DNA from 3 places in the Mesobacillus sp. QJM3NY_10 genome. Region 1 is predicted to be linked to each of the others. Evidence: riboswitches for the same ligand, from Rfam matches in the RefSeq annotation. Region 1 holds a riboswitch; each other region holds the start of a gene.
The links. A riboswitch is a leader RNA that binds a small molecule or an ion and turns the genes downstream of it on or off. The one in region 1 is predicted to bind lysine.

Region 1 (6,681 bases):
GCTTCCGGATTTGATTATCATCGATGGCGGAAAAGGACATATTGAATCAGCGCGTGATGTGCTTGAGAATGAACTTGGGCTGGATATTCCGATTGCCGGCCTGGCCAAGGATGACAAGCACAGGACTTCGCAGCTCCTCTATGGTAACCCGCTGCAGGTAATAGAACTACCGCGAAACAGCCAGGAGTTTTACCTGTTGCAAAGAATCCAGGATGAAGTCCACCGGTTCGCGATTACCTTCCACCGCCAGTTAAGGGGCAAAAGTGCCTTTCAATCACTGCTTGATGATATCCCGGGCATAGGCGAAAAGCGCAAGAAAGCTCTGTTGAAGCATTTCGGCTCGGTGAAAAAAATGAGAGAAGCCTCTTTGGAAGAGCTGAATGCTGCCGGACTTCCAGCTAATGTTGCGGAGGAACTATATCAGAAATTACAGAATTAATGTAGCATTCTATTTTTAGGTGTGCTATAATGATAAAAATTTCATATAGCTATCACTTTAGAGCATTAAAGTGAAGATAGAGGTGCGAACTTCAAGAGTAAAAGTCAGGAGAATTGTAGGATTCGAGGATGGACTTTGAAAGGGGATGTTCGCCGAAGTGGGGAAATGCCTATCGATTTTCTCGCTGGTCCTTCGTTGAATAAACGCTGGATTGTCAAGATTGCCATCTTGGAGTGCTATCTCATGTTGCAGCGTATATACACGTTTATCAAGCAATGGGAGCCACTTCCATTGCTTTTTCTGTTTTTATGGACCTTTTTTAAAAGAGGACCGGGGAAAATACATATGCGGCGTAGCCATGAAACTCTCTATTAGAGGCAAAATAAGAATGAAGAGGCAGGGGAAACGTATGGGATTGATTGTACAGAAATTCGGTGGAACATCAGTGGGAAGCGTCGAAAGGATCAGGAACGCAGCAAGCAGGACAGCGGAGGAACTGCAGAACGGCAACAATGTGGTCGTAGTCGTTTCAGCAATGGGGAAGACGACGGACCATCTTGTCGAAATGGCGAATGATATTTCCAGCGCGCCATCAAAAAGAGAAATGGATATGCTTTTGACAACAGGAGAGCAAATTACCATCGCACTTTTTTCCATGGCATTGGCGCAAAATGGCATCGATGCCGTTTCCTATACAGGCTGGCAGGCTGGAATCAAAACAGAAGCTGTCCACGGCAACGCCAGGATTGTCGATATTGACACAGACAGGGTTGCCAGGGACTTAGAGACTGGCAAGGTGGTCATTGTCGCGGGATTCCAGGGTGTTACGGATGACGGTGATATCACGACACTTGGACGCGGCGGGTCAGATACAACGGCAGTAGCCCTTGCGGCGGCACTGAAGGCTGATAAATGCGATATCTATACTGATGTGACCGGCGTTTTTACGACTGACCCAAGATATGTGAAAAGCGCGAGAAAATTGCTGAGCGTTTCATATGATGAAATGCTAGAGTTGGCAAATCTCGGGGCAGGAGTGCTCCATCCGCGAGCGGTTGAATTTGCGAAAAACTATGGATTGCCACTTGAAGTAAGATCCAGCATGGAAAAAGAAAGAGGCACGATCATCGAGGAGGAGAATGAAATGGAACAGAATCTAATCGTACGCGGAGTAGCGTTTGAAGACCAAATTACGAGAGTATCAGTCCTTGGAGTAAGCACTTCATTAAAAGGACTTTCAACTATATTCACAACACTTGCACAGAACCACATCAATGTCGATATCATCGTCCAGAGCCGTACAGAAGCAGGGTTAGCCAATATTTCGTTCTCCATTAAGAGTAACGACCTCCCAGAGGCACTGGACGTATTGGAACGCAATAAAGAAGCTTTGAACTATCAGGCGGTCGAATCCGAAACCGGTCTGGCAAAGGTGTCGATTGTAGGTTCAGGAATGGTTTCAAATCCAGGTGTAGCTGCCAAAATGTTTGAAGTCCTTGAAGGACACGGTATCCAGGTGAAGATGGTAAGCACATCTGAAATCAAAGTCTCCACCGTAGTTGATGAGAAAAAAATGGTAAACGCGGTGGAATCATTGCATGAAGCATTTGAACTTTACTCCGAAGCTGTTAAGACGAATTAATCAGGAGAAAAATAGCTTTCCCGGTGCACGTTATTGGGAAGGCTATTTGTGTATATGTTCCCTGTTTAGCAAAAGCGAGAGAAACCGGGCATATAAAAGGTAAATATGTCCTCCCTTTTGGGAAAAGGGAGAGAAACCGGTCACATAAAAGATAAATATGTTCCCTGTTTAGTAAAAAGGGAATAATGTGCCCTTTAAAGTGGGAAGCCAGAGGTAAAGGTCACATAAAAGGGAATAATGTGCCCTTTAAAGTGAAAAGCCAAAGGTAAAGGTCACATAAAAGGGAATAATGTGCCCTTTAAAGTGGGAAGCCAGAGGTAAAGGTCACATAAAGGGAAATGTGCCCTTTAAAGTGAGAACCAAGAGGTAAAGGTCCCATAAAAGGGGATAATGTGCCCTTTAAAGAGAAAAGCGGGAGGTAAAGGTCCCATAAAAGGGGATAATGTGCCCTTTAAAGAGAAAAGCGGGAGGTAAAGGTCCCATAAAAGGGGATAATGTGCCCTTTAAAGAGAAAAGCGGGAGGTAAAGGTCACATAAAAGGGGATAATGTGCCTTTTAAAGAGAAAAGCGGGAGGTAAAGGTCACATAAAACATGCTCCTGAGGAAAATTCGTCATTAAAAACGGCCAGAAAAGGGGCTTAAGCATACCAAAGGGCACAGCGAAGGGTATTCACTGTGCCTGGTTAACTTTATTAGGTGATATGCGTTCGATTTAAATAGCGAATGACAGCCCAGGCTTGGTTAATTACTCGATGGTTTACTCATCAATATGATCATTCTTATCCCATTTGATCGTGAACAGGATTTTCGATGATTTTTTGTTGGGGTGTTCGAAGGCTTCGGCTGTTACTTCTTTCTGTTGTTCAATTTGCTGGGCAATGAAGCCTGCTTCTAGCTGGAATGTGGAATTTGGGTTATTTTTCAGTCGGGAGGAAATTAGCTCGCTGCCAAGTTCAAGCACCATTTCTCTTCGGGATTGTTCTTTGATGGTTAGTGTGCCCCAGCCGGCATCCAGGAAAAAGCGGATGGTTTCGTCATGGGTTGCTAATGGAAACTTTCGGGCAAGGCGTTTGCCGGCCCAATACAGAATTTCTGGCGTATCTTTGCCGAGCAATTCCGGCAGAAGGACTTCCCTGATCAATTCATATCCAAACGCAGGGACAGCCATTGGCTCGCTTTCAGTTTTTTGCTCAGAAGTAGTTATGTCACTCATGTTCTCCCCTCTTTCTATCACTCTATTATAAACAATTTGCCTCGAAAACAACCTGAGATCTAAAATATAAAAGTTGTTAAATTTTGCTTGGCATAAGTAATACTATAAATTTTTTCCATGTTTATACCATACCCGAAACTTTGGTATCCAAAAATTATTGTTCCGGGAAATTTTAATCAGCTGTGTCCTATAGGCAATAGTATTATTTTAATATACTCTTTAACGCGTTGGAATAATTAGAAAGTGGTGTTTTTACAATATCAATATATTTTAAAAATTTTATTTATATAAGCATTTTTATGTATCCGTTTTCTTGACGCTCTATTATGATGGGAGTAAAATGAACATGTCACATAATTGTAAGAAATGCTTATTTTTTTGATGTTGGGTTTAATCAATCTGTTAGGTTAATAGAGATGGGGAGAGAAGCCTGAACATCACGGTCAAATTTCAAGGGGGGTATACATATGGCAGGTAGACAAGAGTTTTATTGGCGGAGGCTGCATTCTTTGCTGGGTGTCATTCCAGTAGGTCTTTTCCTTATGCAGCACCTTGTAGTCAACCATTTCGCTACTGGGGGAGAAGAATCATTCAATAACGCAGCACATTTTATGGAGCAGTTGCCTTTCAGGTACTTTTTAGAAATTTTCATTATCTTCTTACCATTATTATTCCATGCAATTTACGGTCTTTATATTGCTTTTACGGCTAAAAACAATATAGGCCAATACAGCCATTTCAGAAACTGGATGTTCATGCTTCAGCGTGTGTCTGGTGTAATCACTTTGATTTTCGTAGCTTGGCATGTATGGGAAACACGTATTGCAGCAGCATTTGGTGCAGAAGTTAACTTCCAGATGATGGAGACAATTCTTTCATCTCCATTCATGCTTTGGTTCTATTTAATTGGTGTCATCTCGACAACTTTCCACTTTGCGAACGGATTATGGTCATTCTTCGTAAGCTGGGGAATCACTGTAACACCACGTTCACAAGTGATTTCCACTTATGTCACTATCGGAGTTTTCATTGCGCTTTCCATTGTAGGTGTACGCGCAATCCTGGCATTCGTATAAAACCTTTTCTAGGACTATATGCTGAAAAAGATTTACTTTTGATCGGATATGAAAGACAGACATGGATTTAAGGGAGTGAGTCACGATGAGTAAAGGTAAGGTGATCGTAGTCGGCGGCGGTTTGGCTGGCTTAATGGCTACAATAAAAGTTGCAGAAACAGGAACTCCTGTTGAACTGTTTTCTCTTGTGCCGGTAAAACGTTCCCACTCTGTATGTGCACAGGGCGGAATCAACGGTGCAGTAAATACTAAAGGTGAAGGTGACTCTCCATGGGAGCACTTTGATGATACAGTATACGGCGGTGACTTCCTTGCGAACCAGCCACCGGTTAAGGCTATGGCTGAAGCAGCGCCTGGCATCATCCACCTTCTTGACCGTATGGGAGTTATGTTCAACCGTACGCCGGAAGGTTTGCTAGATTTCCGCCGCTTTGGTGGTACTCAGCACCACCGTACAGCATTTGCTGGTGCGACAACTGGTCAGCAGCTTCTATACGCTTTGGATGAGCAGGTACGCCGTCATGAAGTGGCTGGATTGGTCACAAAGTACGAAGGATGGGAATTCCTTGGTATAGTCAAAGACGAAGAAGGTGTGTGCCGCGGAGTCGTAGCACAGAACCTGACTTCAATGGAAATCAAATCGTTTGCTGCTGATGCCGTCATCATGGCAACGGGTGGCCCTGGTATCATTTTCGGTAAAACAACGAACTCAGTTATCAATACAGGTTCAGCTGCTGCGATCGTATACCAGCAGGGAGGATATTACGCTAACGGTGAATTCATCCAAATTCACCCAACAGCAATCCCAGGAGATGACAAACTCCGCCTGATGAGTGAATCTGCCCGCGGAGAAGGTGGACGAGTTTGGACTTATAAGGATGGCAAGCCATGGTACTTCCTTGAAGAGAAGTATCCTGCATATGGAAATCTTGTTCCTCGTGACATCGCTACACGTGAAATCTTCGATGTGTGCGTAAGCCAAAAGCTTGGCATCAACGGCGAGAACATGGTTTATCTTGATCTTTCACATAAGGACCCTAAAGAGCTTGATATCAAGCTTGGCGGTATCATCGAAATCTATGAGAAATTCATGGGCGATGACCCAAGAAAAGTTCCTATGAAAATATTCCCTGCCGTTCACTATTCTATGGGCGGACTATGGGTTGACTATGATCAAATGACAAACATTCCAGGCCTGTTTGCTGCAGGTGAGGTTGATTATTCACAGCACGGTGCCAACCGTCTTGGAGCTAACTCACTATTGTCTGCAATCTACGGCGGAATGGTAGCAGGTCCAAACGCGATCCGTTACATCAACGGCCTTGAAAAGAGCTCAGATGCTGTTTCTTCCGTGCTATTTGATGATGCTGTCAAGATGGAACAGGAGAAGTGGAACAATGTAATGTCATTGGATGGTACTGAAAATGCCTATGTTCTTCATAAAGAGCTCGGCGAGTGGATGACAGACAATGTCACAGTAGTTCGCTACAATGACAGATTGCAAAAAACCGATGAGAAAATTGTGGAACTGATGGACCGTTACAAGAATATCAACATCAACGATACAGCGAAATGGAGCAACCAGGGTGCTGTGTTCACACGCCAGCTTCAAAACATGCTTCAGCTTGCACGTGTTATCACAATTGGTGCATATAACCGTAATGAAAGCCGTGGGGCTCACTATAAACCAGAATTCCCAGATCGTAATGATGAGGACTTCTTGAAAACAACAATGGCGAAGTTTGTTGATGCAAACTCTGCGCCAGCTTTCCACTATGAAGAAGTTGATACTTCATTAATCCAACCGCGTAAGCGCGATTACTCTAAGAAGAAGGGGGAGTAATAAGGTATGTCAGATAAAAAAACTGTCCGTTTTATCATCAGTCGTCAGGATACTCCTGATTCAGCCCCTTATCAGGAAGAGTTTGAACTAGATTACCGTCCAAATATGAATGTCATTTCGGCGCTAATGGAAATTCGCCGTAATCCTGTAAATACAAAAGGCGAAGCCACTACTCCTATTGCTTGGGATATGAACTGTCTTGAAGAGGTTTGTGGTGCATGTTCAATGGTCATCAATGGCCGCCCGCGCCAGTCATGCTCAGCGCTCGTTGACCAGCTGGAGCAGCCAATCAGGCTTGAGCCGATGAGAACATTCCCGGTTGTCCGTGACCTTCAGGTTGACCGCAGCCGCATGTTCGATTCTTTGAAGCGTGTTAAAGCATGGGTGCCAATCGATGGTACTTACGATCTTGGTCCTGGACCACGTATGCCAGAGAAAAAGCGTCAGTGGGCATATGAACTTTCCAAA
Region 2 (6,681 bases), 540 kb from region 1:
TCAGGATTTGGCTCCAGTCTGGCTTGAAGAATGCATTGACACCATCAATCGCTCCATCAAGAGTCAATGCGCGAACAACGATTACAAAGAATAAAATAACAAGTGCCGGAATAAAAATCTTGTTCGCAACTTCAATACCTTTCTTGACTCCCTTGAACAAAATACCAAGAGTGATGACCCAAACAATGACCAATGGAAGGAATACACCTGGTACGATACTTCCAACTTGACCAGCGTCAACTACCTTTAAATAATCACCTACAAGGAATGATAGCGGGTCATCTCCCCACTGCTTGCTTAGTGAAAAATAAGCGTAAGACATTGCCCATGCAATGATTACTGCATAATAAGTCGAAATGACAAAGGATACGGCAAGCTGCCACCAGCCAATCCACTCAGCACCTTTACGCATTTTAAAGTAACTTAATGGTGCAGACCCGCGGTACTTATGACCGATCGTGAATTCCAAAATCAAAATTGGAATACCTGCTGTCAAGAGTGCGAATAGGTATGGGAAGAAGAATGCTCCTCCGCCATTCTCATATGCTACTCCCGGGAAGCGCCAAATATTTCCCAACCCGACTGCCGATCCTACTGCGGCAAGAATGAATCCTGCCCTCGTTCCCCACTGTGGACGATTTTCCATTTTTAATCCCCCTCGCCTTCTAATCACCTGGAAAATGTTGATAATTAGAAAGTTTTATATTTTCAGATTATTTAGTCTAGGAATAGTATAGCTAGTTTTTAATTGCTTGTCAAAATATTATTTTGGTCATAATAAAATTTTTCCTAAAAAATTTTCCCAACTATACCAATACTCCCTATTAATTAGGATTCTATTCCTACTTTTTTCAAAATATGAAAAAAGCTGTCTGAAAGTCAGACAGCCTTAACATTATTCTGCAAGATTTTCTTTTAACACTTCTTCCTGGGTTGTCTTGCTTCCAAAAATGAAAGCAAAGGCAACAAGCAAGATTGCCACAGCCGCAAGTGCTCCTAAAGTGCTGCCAGTGAAACCAATGATCAGGAATCCGACAGATGCTATCGCAGCGGAAATCAAAGCGTATGGCAGCTGGGTCATGACATGGTCTAAGTGGTGTGAGCCAGCTCCTGTTGATGAAAGGATCGTAGTATCGGATATTGGTGAGCAGTGGTCACCAAAAACCGCGCCCGCCAATACTGCTGCTAATGCTGGCAGCATAAGGTTGATATCAGCTGCAGCAGCGATGTCCCCGGCAATTGGAAGCAGGATGCCGAATGATCCCCATGAAGTTCCTGTTGAGAAAGCCATGATTCCAGCTACGAGGAATAGCAGGAACGGCAGGAATGAGATATTAATATTAGAGCTTTCAACAATACCAGCAAGATACTTGCCAGTTTCAAGTCTTCCAATCAAATCAACAATGACCCATGCGAAGAACAGGATATAAATAGCCGGGAGCATTGACTTAATGCCCTCAACAATTCCTTTGCCAAAAACATTGGCATTGACGCCTTTTAACACTACTGCCTGCCTTACAAACAGAATCAGTGCAACAGCTAGTCCAAGCAATCCGCCAGTAACAAGAGACTTCGTTACATCTGTGTTTTCGAAAATCGCTAAGATGGTAACATTGCCTTCCACAGCGCTTGCTCCAGTCCAAAGCATCATGCCTACAGTTCCAGCGACAAGGGCTACAATCGGCCATACAAGGTCTCCAACTGTCCCTTTTGTGCTTGTAGGAAGGTCATCCTTCAGTTCGCCCGGTACAGGCTTGTCCTGTGGAACGACGATTCCTTCCGTGATCGCACGTTCTTCATGCTTTTTCATAGGTCCAATTTCGATATTTCTTAGAGCTACGATAAAGACCATCGCTAACGCTGCAAGTGCGTAAAAGTTCATTGGCGCCATTTGCATGAACGCTGAAAATGCCGTATATTCGCTAACTCCATGAGCAGCGAGGATGGTACCAATCAACGCAATAATGTAAGCACCCCAGCTCGAAATTGGGGAAATGACACAGACAGGTGCAGAAGTAGAGTCGATCAAGTAAGCAAGCTTTGCACGAGAAACCTTTTGTCGGTCTGTGATCGGGCGTGTAATTTGACCGACTGCCAAAGCATTGAAATAATCATCAATGAAAATAATAACGCCTAAAAATGCGCCGACAAGCTGTGCTCCGACTCTTGTTTTCACACGCTTCATCGCCCATTCGCCAAACGCACGGCTTCCGCCTGAAATGGAAATGAACGCTGTGATTGTACCCAATAATAATAGAAATAGGATGATGTACAGGCTATACGTGTTCAGTTCGCCATCTGCGACAACAATCCCCTTGATCGCGTCCCACATAATTGCAAATGTTTCTGCGATATTAAATTCAGCGAGCAAAAAAGCCGCTGCGATGATGCCTGTCCCCAAAGACAATAGCACTCGCCTTGTGATCACTACCATTAAGATTGCCACTAATGGCGGCAGCAATGAAAAAATTGTGTTCTCCATTCTTTCTTTCTCCTCCTTGTTTTTGACAGGGGGAAACTTTTACATGAAAAGAGTTGTAGCTACTTTTTAAAAATAAATAAAAAAGGGCAACGATAGAGAACATTCTATCGCTGCCCTTAATAAGCAACTAGTGTCTCCATCACGATCTGTAGCTCCCCATTATGGATATACCTCCATAATGACAGTGATACTCTTGTTCAAAGTATCCCCAGCAATAAAAAATGTGACTCACTGATTATTGCTTCGGCAAAATTCCCTTTTAGCTGTGATCAACGTTGTCATCCTCACACAGCTTACTCTTGAATCCTGCGCCTCTACCCCATCGGAATGATGTGGTTTATTATTCAATTGATTTTATAATATAACAATATCGCTAACTTGACAACTGTTTTTATTGCCCAGGCGTACCTGGAACCTGAATAGCAGGTGGTACGACACCCCCGCCGCCATTATAAAATTGCGGTACTTTTCCAGGGTAGTAGAAGCTGCCAATCGGAATATTTTCCTGCACAGTGGCTATTTTAGTCGCAAACGGTATAATAATTTGGACGTTGACCTTGACTCTTACTGAAACATTGATTAACGTATTGTTGATTCCGTGCTCCTCGGTATCCCAGACCACATCTGAGGTCACATCCCCGATTGCATTGAATTTCACAGGAACTCTCGGGCCCATATTACCAAGAAGTGCATTATTGGTGGCCTGGCCCAATGGAACGTAATATATGATTCCTGCTTCCCTGTCCTCTTCATCGGTGACAAGCTCGACATCTGTCAGCATCTCGAGTGAAGTGAGATGCCCTCTTTCTGCTTCCTTCAGGTTCATTTGCACAATGTTAGTCGTTTCAGCTTTTACCCTGTTGATGATTTCGGTATTGAATTTCACTACAGTAGTCGTTCCGCCATCCACCGGAACAAATTCAATTACTTTATCAATATCCATCCCATTGGCAATCTTCTTATTGATCGCCTTATTGATTACAAGCGTGGCAATTTTTCTTGTCTGGGATTCCGCGTATTTCATCAATGTGGGCTCGAGCCCTTTATCTATGACCCACAATCCTGCTGCTGTTGAAAAGGAAAAAAAGACGAATGTCAGCAGGAATACATACCTGAAAGGCAAGGGCCCTTTTCGAGGCAGCCGCCGGCCGAATTTTGCCAAAACAAATCCCCCCTCTAAAGCTATATGTATGCTTCAAAGGGGGGAACTAGCCTAAAAAGTATTTAAAGTTTATGCCTGCAATTCTAAATTACCAATCTGGAAAAATTAATAATTAGCGGCGTACTCATATTTGATCACCGTATCACAGCTGACAATCATCAGGGATAGGTTCGATTGCAAATCAAGCTGGTATGGCTCTACTTTACGGCCGTTTTCTTCGAGAATACGGACAACAGGGCGCTCACTCAAGCCAGGATTCTGCTCAGCCACTACTCCCTTTCGCCCATCGCTTAACATAACGGTAAGGCCGACCGGATATATCGCCACTGCTCTTCGGAAGGCGTCGACTATCTTCGGATCAAACAGGCTGCCTGAACCCGAATAGAGGATTTCAAGGCCTTCATGCGGAAGCATCGCTGGCCGATATACACGATTAGAAGTAACGGCATCAAACACATCAGCCACACCAAGTATCTTTCCGAATAAGTGGATTTCGTCACCCTTCAATCCACGTGGATATCCTGCACCATTCAAGCGTTCGTGATGCTGATAGGCACAATGAGCCACTATCAGCGGAACGGTCGGGATATTCCTGAGCATCTGAAAGCCATCCTCAGCGTGGGCTTTAATGACTTGGAACTCTTCCACAGTCAGCTTGCCTGGTTTTGATAGGATTTCTTCTGGAACCTTCATTTTTCCAACATCGTGTAAAATCGCACCGAGCCCCAGCTGCTCAAGCTCTTTTGGAGTCAGCTTCATTTCGATGCCAATAGCCAAGGCATATAAAGTAACATTCAATGAATGAGAAAAAATATAGTGGTCATGCAGAAACACATCGGACAGCAAATTCAACAGCTCTTTGCTCCTCTGAAGCTCATCAAGCAAAGCACTGATCAGCTTCTTGAATTTCCTCGCTGATTTTTCCAGTACAAAGGTTTGTGAAACCTTCGAATCCAGCTGAATTTGCTTGAATGTATCCCCAATCGTCATAATCGCATTGACGCGCAATTCATCTGATATGGAGTTTCTCACAATGATATCGTCTGTATCAGGGTCTTTTATATAAATATAGTCAATACCAAACTCTTCTAGTCGGCTAAGGATTTTGCCTTCGAGCCGTGCGCCTACGTTTAAAAGAACCTGGCCCTTGTCATTATAGATGGCTTTTCCGAGTAAAGCCCCTTCCTCTACCGAAGTGGTGGCTACGAGTCTCATGTCAATTCCCACTTTATCTGTTAGTTGGTGGTGGCTAATTTCCGCGATAACTTCCGAAAAAAAGCCAGGAAAACAAGAAAATTTTACATAAAACGACAATATTTTCTTATATTCTATCACAATAATTATAAGAGTGGTGATGCCTTTTGCATTTTTAAGTTGGGAAAAAAGCAGTTCAACTAATATATCGGATAGCTCCATTGATTCTTAACAATTGCCACAATATGTTCACATGCAAACTAGAAAGCGCAAGCGCCTTGGTCAGCCCCGACAAGCGCTGCCCGCCTAAAAACGCCACGTCCTCCCAAAAGCTACCGCTTTCGGTCGTGCGATGAATCGCTTCGAAGCTTTCCTTATCCTGTGGCTGGCGGGTCTAGCACATCGTGTGCCTTGGAGGGCCGACTAGTGAAGTTGTTCTTTAACTTCATTAGGCGGACCGAAAGCGAAAAGTATAGCCGACTGCCCAGAAACGCAGAAACTGGAGACTCCGACAAAGAAGCGCTTTTTGCTTCTGCCGGCGGAGTTGAAGTTTCGGAGTTTCTAGGAGGCGAAACTAGACAAGCGACTCGAGGGGCTAGGTGCTGGAGCTGGACACTAATCTAAGTGTAAAAAGTTAATAGTTTTTTATACAAGCAAAAAGACAGCCAAACAGGCTGTCTTTTTAATTCATGAGCAGCAATGCTTCTTTGCCGATCATCCCTTTTGTTGCACCAAGGTTTTCCGCTTCATAGGTGACGGACTCCAGCGGGGCATCGAGCAATTCCTCGATTGTTTTTACGCCAACCGCCCTGCCGGCAATAACCTTCCTGCCCTTAAGTTTTTCATTGAGAAGTGCGACATCCAGAGCTCCGCACATAATGTATCCTTTATCTCCTGTAACGACAAGCAGGTTTGTCTTCGGCAGTTTTACAGAAATGCATAAGAACGTCCTGCCTTCTATTTCAATAGGTGACATGTCGATCATGATCACAACTCCCTCCTTCAATCCCAATAACACTCTATGAAGGAGAGGCAAAAAGCGTGATATTTTGATCTGATATTGGTGAAAGTTGGTTGAAAAATTTCAACTCACTAAACTCGACAACAGCCCACTAAAGCAGGCGAGATTATTTTAATAAGCTCTTTTCTCAAACTTTGTTGCTATTTGACTAATAAATAGATTTAACTACCTATTTTTCTTCGTAAAGTTGACTCTTCTGTGAGAAAAGAGAATGCAAACTTAATATCGACCGGCAAAATTCCCTTATATTACGTTAAAATCGGCTTTAGGATTTTAACAACACTCTTTACGAAAATTGCCTTTTAATAAGACGCAAGCTTCCACTCAAGTAAATTGCGAAGGAACTCAGGTAGCCAGTATCGTTTTCCCTCAGCGCGCTGGATTTCTGGGAAAAAGCGGCCGAACGTAAACATATCAGGAATCGCCAGTGTATAGTGCTCCTTGGCCTCGATCAGCTTGCCATTAATAAGGACCTGGGTGACGTTCCCTTTTTGCTGAAACTCGATTCCATCATACTCCATGACCCCCATGACAGTGCCGCGAAAGCCAAGACCTTTTATCTGCAGATGGGGCCATTTTTCATCCCTGGTCTGAAGGAGCACTTCTTTTAGCTCTGCTCCTGACATCCTGATCGTACAAGGATTGATTGGATGGGGACAAATTTCGAGCAGGTCGAGCTTTGTTACATTTCCCTGCTTCAGGCCATTAAGAATCATCCCGGCATTCATGAACGCACAATCGGCATTGCACCATTCCCGTAACGCCTGAGTGAGCATCTTGGATAGCTCAGAATGCTGCAATGGGTCTGCCTTTAAATCCTCT
Region 3 (6,681 bases), 2.0 Mb from region 1:
AAAGTATCATGAATTGGCTGATGAGCAAGGCAACCCATTCGGCTACTTCATCCACGATTCATATGATTCTTCCGATGCGATTAACATGTTTGACTGGCAAAAAGCAACAAACAAGAAAGAATACTCAGTTAACACAACGACACAAGCCTACACTCAAGGCTTGATCGAGCTGAGAAAATCAACGAACGCTTTCCGCCTTGGCGAGAAAGAACTCGTTGACAAAAATGTCAAATTGCTTGACCTGCCTGAAATCAACGATAACGACTTAGTTATCGCATACGAAAACGTATCTACCGATAAGACTGGTACGTACTATGTATTCGTCAATGCTGATATGAAAGCTCGCACGTTGACTTTAGGAGACCTTGACTTCTCTAAAGCTAAGGTTGTAGTCGATAACGACGAAGCAGGCAAAACACCTGTATCCAAGCCATCCGGATTTAAGATGAAAAATGGCAAGTTAACTCTTGATCCATTGACGACAGTGGTCATAAAAATGGACAAAAAGGGCAAGAAGAAATAATTTTCACACGGCAGGTATCATCTTTACCAGATGGTACCTGTCGTTATTTTTGCCTCAATAGTTTACTAACATCAGCATCAAGGGTATCATTATTATCACAACAAGTACGCCTAAGGAGAATCGGATGCTAGATTACAGATTGTATAAGGGCCGCGGCTCGGAGTATATTGTTCTGCTGCACGGAATTGGCGGGAACTCGAATATTTTTTACAAGCAGCTAAAACCATTCCTGAAAAAATATAATATTGTCGCGATTAACATGCCTGGGCATGGGAAGTCACCTGACATAGATTCCTATAAGGGCAGGTTTTCTTTTGATTTGATTATCAGCGAGATTCTCAAGATAATGGACCACCTTTCAATCCGCAAGGCCCATTTTGTCGGCGTTTCACTGGGAACGATCATCGTCCATCATCTGCTGCAGACGGAACCCGGACGAGTGAGATCAGCAGTCCTTGGAGGGGCGATCACCAGATTAAACCTTTTTGGAAAATCACTGATCAAACTCGCCTGGTTAATAAGGAACTTCATTCCATTCATGTGGCTGTACCGCATACTGGCTTGGATTCTGATGCCTCGTGGTAACCATAAAGGCTCAAGAAAATTTTTCATCCAGGAAGCCTATAAGATGAAACGAAAAAATTTCCTCGCGTGGTATCCTCTTGCCGGAGATGTCGAAACCACCTATAGCAATGTGCAGGAAAAAAGCGCAGATGTCCCAAAGCTTTATATCTCAGGTGCTGAGGACCATATGTTTGTCAGGGAAGTAGCAGAAGACCTTCGCGGGGATGAAAGCTCCGAGCTGGTGATTCTGGAGCATTGCGGCCATGTCTGCAATATTGAAAAAGCCGAAGAGTTCAACGAGCTGTCACTCGAATTCATGGATAAGCATGAAATCAAACAAGCCAATATTAGTTAGACAGAAAAGCGTAAGTGCAAAAAGTCTATACTTTTAAAAAGATAAAAATAGGGAATGAGCTAAGCAGCTCATTCCCTTTGTTTAATTAATAATAAAACGGATATCTAGGCGGCGGGCAGCACGGGTAAACTGGCGGGTATGGAGGATAGAAAGGTCGCGGATAAAATAACGCTCCGCCTAACAAACCACCAGCCAAACCACCTAAAAACGGCAATCCAAAGCCCCAGCCGATAAACCTCTGATCCTGCGAACGATAAGGATGTCTGTATGCACGCATACGGCTTACCTCCCTCTTCTCTTTTTGTATTCACTAACTTTATATGCGTTTATCACGGCTTTGGCTTGGGCGAATGCACCTGTGGGAGGGATGAATCCTATTGGAGACTGCTTTGGTAAGTGCTCCAATACGCTTCATTGGTGAACTCTTTTTCCAAAAACTTGATTTTCCGGGCACCAATCCACCATTAAAAAAAGAAGCATAAGAACGCTCATCGTCCTCATGCTTCTCCCTAATTTAAATTTTAAACTTCGCGACCATCTCTCTCAGGTTCTCCGCCAGACTTGCTAGTGAAGCTGATGAAGAGGACACCTCTTCCATTGATGCCAGCTGTTCCTCCGTTGCGGATGCGATTTCTGCAGTGCTTGCTACGGAATCACGGGCGATTTTGGTCACCTCTTCGATTGAGGCATTTACCTGCTGGACACTTGCCGACATTTCCTCAGATATCGCGGATACCTCTTGGATTTCCTCGCTGACATTTTCGATCGATTTTAGAATTTCCTCAAAGGTACGGCCCGTCTCCTCAACTAAAGACGAACCTTCAGAAATCTCAAACGTTCCTTTATTCATCATTTCCACAACCTGATGAGTTTCTTTTTGAATAACCTCAATCAAGCCGGAAATCTGGCTCGCAGATTGTCTCGATAACTCAGCCAGTTTCCTGACTTCATCAGCAACAACTGCAAAGCCCTTTCCATGCTCACCGGCCCTTGCCGCTTCGATGGCTGCGTTCAGCGCCAACAAGTTCGTCTGGTCAGCGATGCCTGTGATGACTTCGATGATTTTGCCGATTTCCGCTGATTTCCGATCCAGGTCTTTGATAACCCCATTGGTTTCGCTTGTCGTATTATTGATCGACTTCATTTTTTCAATGACTTTTTCCAGAGATTCCTGGCCGACCTGTGCTTGTTTTGCCGTTTCAGCCGCAGACTCGGCAACGGTAGAGGTCGTTTCGGCCACTCGCTGGATCCCGCCTGACATCTCGCCTACCGCTTTCGCACTTTCTTCTGTATTTTTGCTCTGGACCTCGGCACCGCCAGCAACCTCCTGGATGGCTGTTGCTACCTGGTTTGTAGCAGAGTTGGTCTGTTCCGCACTTGCCATCATTTCTTCAGCCGATGCCGCAACCTGCTCCGATGTACTGCTTACCTTGAAAATCAGTTCCCTTAAATTGGTCGTCATCTCGTTAAAAGCCGCGGCCAACTCGCCGATTTCATCTTTATTCTTCACATTCAATTTTTCAACAGCCAGGTTCCCTTGCGCCACTTGCTTTGCTGCTTGCGATACCAGCTGAACCGGCTTGGAAATCATTCGGCTTATTTGCAGCGCAATGACGATTCCCAACACAAACGCCGCTGCACTGAGCACAATGATGAGCAAGGCTACTTTCTTAACATCACCAGATAACGTTTCACCCGTTAATTCCAGAGCGTCTTGCTGGTACTCAATCGCGTCCTCAGCAGCAGAATTCAGGCTGAAGATAAGCGGATTTCCTTTTTCCTGCATCAATAACCTGACCTTGACCATTTGTTCATCTCTTATTAAAAGAAAAGCCTCTGAAGCCACCTCATAATATTGCGCCTCAGCTGCAACAAGGTTTTCTCCTACCTTTTTTCCCTCAGCTGATTCTTCTGAGCTTAAATATTTCTTAGAGCTTTTATCAAAATCTTCTACCGCACCTTCAAATTCAATCAGGCTTTCTCCATCACCATTAGCCATATACTTTTGGAGTGCCAGTTGCTCCCTCATGATGGCATCCTTCATCTCAACAATCAGATTCAGCTTTTCCATCCGTTCATCAATGGATGACGAATACTGGCTGTTCATCTTGTTAAACTGAAAGTTCGTGATGATTGCCACGAGCGCCAACAAAGTTAAAACCGAGAAAAAGCCGGTCAATAGTTTAGCACGAACACTGAATCTCATCTGTGGTTTTGTGAACCTTTTTTTGAATTTCATTTTCCGCTCTCCTGTCCAGCAATAGATTAAATTACCACTCTTACCTACTATTTCGGTTCAAATTCAGAAAATTTTAGGACTTTAGCCATAAAAATAAAAAGGACGGTTCTTTCTTCCGAATGGAAGTTAAGAACCGTCTCCATATTTCTAATTGAGCCTGCGATATTTGATTTCTCCGCCAATGATCGTCATTTCAATTTCCATCGATAAAAGTTCATCTGCATCTGTCATTTCAAATGGATTTTTGGAATAAACGGTCAGATCTGCTAATTTTCCCCGTGCAATAGTGCCTTTCACCGTCTCTTCGTTTGTTGGATAAGCTCCTAGTTCGGTGAAGAGTCGGAAAGCATCGACCATCGACAGCTTCTGCTCCGGCACGTAGCCAGCGTGAGTTTCCCCCGGCTTTTTCCTTGTTACTGCCGCATGGATTCCCAAAATCGGATCGACTGGTTCAACCGGAGAATCAGAGCCTCCGGCACATATGACACCTGCTTCCATCAAGGTTTTCCATGCGTAAGAAAGCTTGATTCGTTCTACGCCGAGACGCTCCTGAACCCATGGGAAGTCACTTGCGATAAAGCGCGGTTGGATATCGGCAATTCTGCTTGGCGACTTTAGTCTAGGGATCAATTCCTCTCGTAAAACCTGCGCATGGATTAGCCGGTCTCGATAAGCCACTGCCTGGAACTTGTCCAGCACGTCGAGAACATTCTCCAGTGCCTGGTCGCCAATTGTATGGACTGCAATCGGCATGTCCAGTTCCCGTGCACCTTTCACGATTTCATATAAATGCTCCTGGTCATACATCGCATCACCATACTGACCTGGCGCATCGCTATATGGTTCTGACAACAGCGCGGTTCTCCGGCCAAATGCTCCATCGGCAAAAATTTTCACCGCACCGATTTGCAGGGTATCATTGCCATAACCAGTGTACATTCCAGCTTCTTTTAGGTTTGGTAAAAACTCATGGTTGATTAGGAGATTGCTGCGCAAACCGAGCTGCTCTCCATTTAAAAGTTCATTGAATAGGTCCCACGTTTTTTCAAGTCCGCCAAGATAGAGTGGATCATTCGTATGCACGCTCGTCAGCCCTTTACTCATGGCAAAATGCATCGTCTGTCTCATCGCTTTTTTCCAGTCGTCGTACGAGCGTTCAGGAATGTGCTGTCTGACCAGATTCGCCGCTGACTCGAGGAACAGTCCCGTCGGCTGCTTGGTGATTTCATCGAGTACGATTGTGCCGCCCTCCGGAACCGATATCGACTGATGATAGCCGCTCACTTCGAGCGCCTTGCTGTTGACGAGGGTCGCATGCAGGCACGTCCTTGTTAAAAATAACGGGTTGGCTGGCGCCACATAATCCAGCTCTGCTATCGTCGGAATCCCTCCGTCGGTAAAAAGATTCTCATCCCAGCTGCTGCCGACAATCCATTCGCCCGGCTCAAGCTGGCTGGCTTTTTCCTGAATTTTTGCCAGCATCTCATGTTTGGTCGTGATTCCGACAAAATCGAGATTGATAAAACTATCCGCCATGATGGACAGGTGAAGATGGCTGTCAATCAAGCCTGGCGTAACTGTCTTCCCTTCCAGGTCAATGGTTTGTGCCTTGCTGCCCCATTGCAGCACCATATCCGCGGTAGTTCCCATATCGATAAAACGGCCATTTTCGATGACCACAGCCTGTACAATTGGATTGCGTGAATTGAATGTATAGATCGTTCCATTTTTATAGATGGTTCTCAAGAAGATTCTCCCCTTTGGATAGATAAAAATTGTGAATGCCTGGGGAGTGCGTTAGGAGTTTGATAGAAGGGGATAATGGAAAGGCTTTTGTCTGCAAAAAAGCAATGACAGAAAATAACCTATCATTGCTTTTACAATATACGTTATCCTCCATTTCGATCAGTAGTTCTCCATGCACAAACCCCGCATGACAGTCTGCTCCTTGTTCAGAAAGCATCCCAGCAGTAATCAGTTTGACCCTGATTACGCTTCGGCAAACAACCCTTTCAGCCACCATCAACGATGTCATACTCCGATGGACTACTTTTGTTATTCGCTCCTCTACCTCACCGACCTGATAAGATCATATGAAATTAGCTTAATAGTATCATAAATGTCCAAGAATGTTCACTGATTTTTATTTGACAGTCTTTTAAAATGAAAAAGAAAGGAAGTGGAATATGATAGTAAAAGAAAGAACCAAACCGGAAGAATTAGAGATATTGGAAGCTTTGAATCGCAGAATGGAACTGGAAGAGAAAGATGCCCAAAACCTGAGAACGCTTGAAAAAGGGTATGAAGGTGAAGTGCAGTTTGACAAATGGTTTACGAATTACCGAGTTGAGAGTCTCATTATCAACGACCTGCTCCTCGAAGTGAGTGGCACCCTTTTTCAAATCGATTCTCTCGTGATTACACAGGACCGCCTACACCTTTTTGAAGTAAAAAACCTTGAAGGGGACTATTATCTGGATGGTGACAAATTTAAAACAGTCGCAGGGTTAGAAACCAAAAACCCCCTACACCAACTAAATAGAGCAGAAACACTCCTGAAACAACTGCTGAAGAGCCTGGGATTTTACACCCCACTTGAACCTCACCTCGTGTTCATCAACCCTGAATTTGCCCTACTGCAAGCACCATTAAAATCACCCATTATTTTGCCAAACCAACTCAACCGCTTTATGAATAAAATGAACAGAACCTCATCAAAATTAACGAGCAAGCATACCAAGCTGGCCGAGGCTCTATTGTCATTGCATATTACGAAATCACCATATAGCAGAGTACCAGGTTATGATTTTGGTATGTTGAGGAAAGGGGTTATTTGTGGAGAGTGCGGGGAGTTTTTGGAGGTTTTCGAGCGAAAGCGGATTATATGCAATCATTGTGACTCCAGGGAACCGGTTGATTCTATGGTGCTACGCACTGTTAAAAGCTTTCAATTACTCTTCCCGGATCGGAGAGTAACCACATCAGCAATTTTTGAATGGA

Region 2: it holds a riboswitch for lysine, as region 1 does, so the genes downstream of both, AC0VX7_RS20730 (Na+/H+ antiporter NhaC family protein) here and AC0VX7_RS17945 (aspartate kinase) in region 1, are expected to answer to the same signal.
Region 3: it holds a riboswitch for lysine, as region 1 does, so the genes downstream of both, AC0VX7_RS03710 (amidohydrolase) here and AC0VX7_RS17945 (aspartate kinase) in region 1, are expected to answer to the same signal.

What each region holds. Positions count from the first base shown of each region.
Region 1 covers NZ_CM149675.1:3,553,019-3,559,699, reverse strand. Annotated here, with positions in the region: gene uvrC (excinuclease ABC subunit UvrC) at 1-439, shown strand, start outside; lysine riboswitch at 509-686, shown strand; gene AC0VX7_RS17945 (aspartate kinase) at 849-2,081, shown strand; gene AC0VX7_RS17940 (YslB family protein) at 2,839-3,294, opposite strand; gene AC0VX7_RS17935 (succinate dehydrogenase cytochrome b558 subunit) at 3,762-4,370, shown strand; gene sdhA (succinate dehydrogenase flavoprotein subunit) at 4,456-6,213, shown strand; gene sdhB (succinate dehydrogenase iron-sulfur subunit) at 6,220-6,681, shown strand, end outside.
Region 2 covers NZ_CM149675.1:4,093,228-4,099,908, forward strand. Annotated here, with positions in the region: gene AC0VX7_RS20725 (sodium-dependent transporter) at 1-646, opposite strand, end outside; gene AC0VX7_RS20730 (Na+/H+ antiporter NhaC family protein) at 896-2,482, opposite strand; lysine riboswitch at 2,624-2,807, opposite strand; gene yunB (sporulation protein YunB) at 2,874-3,644, opposite strand; gene AC0VX7_RS20740 (HD-GYP domain-containing protein) at 3,750-4,859, opposite strand; gene AC0VX7_RS20745 (YunC family protein) at 5,521-5,823, opposite strand; gene AC0VX7_RS20750 (bifunctional metallophosphatase/5'-nucleotidase) at 6,162-6,681, opposite strand, start outside.
Region 3 covers NZ_CM149675.1:733,709-740,389, reverse strand. Annotated here, with positions in the region: gene AC0VX7_RS03730 (pullulanase) at 1-523, shown strand, start outside; gene AC0VX7_RS03725 (alpha/beta fold hydrolase) at 648-1,442, shown strand; gene AC0VX7_RS03720 (hypothetical protein) at 1,528-1,719, opposite strand; gene AC0VX7_RS03715 (methyl-accepting chemotaxis protein) at 1,957-3,681, opposite strand; gene AC0VX7_RS03710 (amidohydrolase) at 3,829-5,427, opposite strand; lysine riboswitch at 5,583-5,759, opposite strand; gene AC0VX7_RS03705 (nuclease-related domain-containing protein) at 5,868-6,681, shown strand, end outside.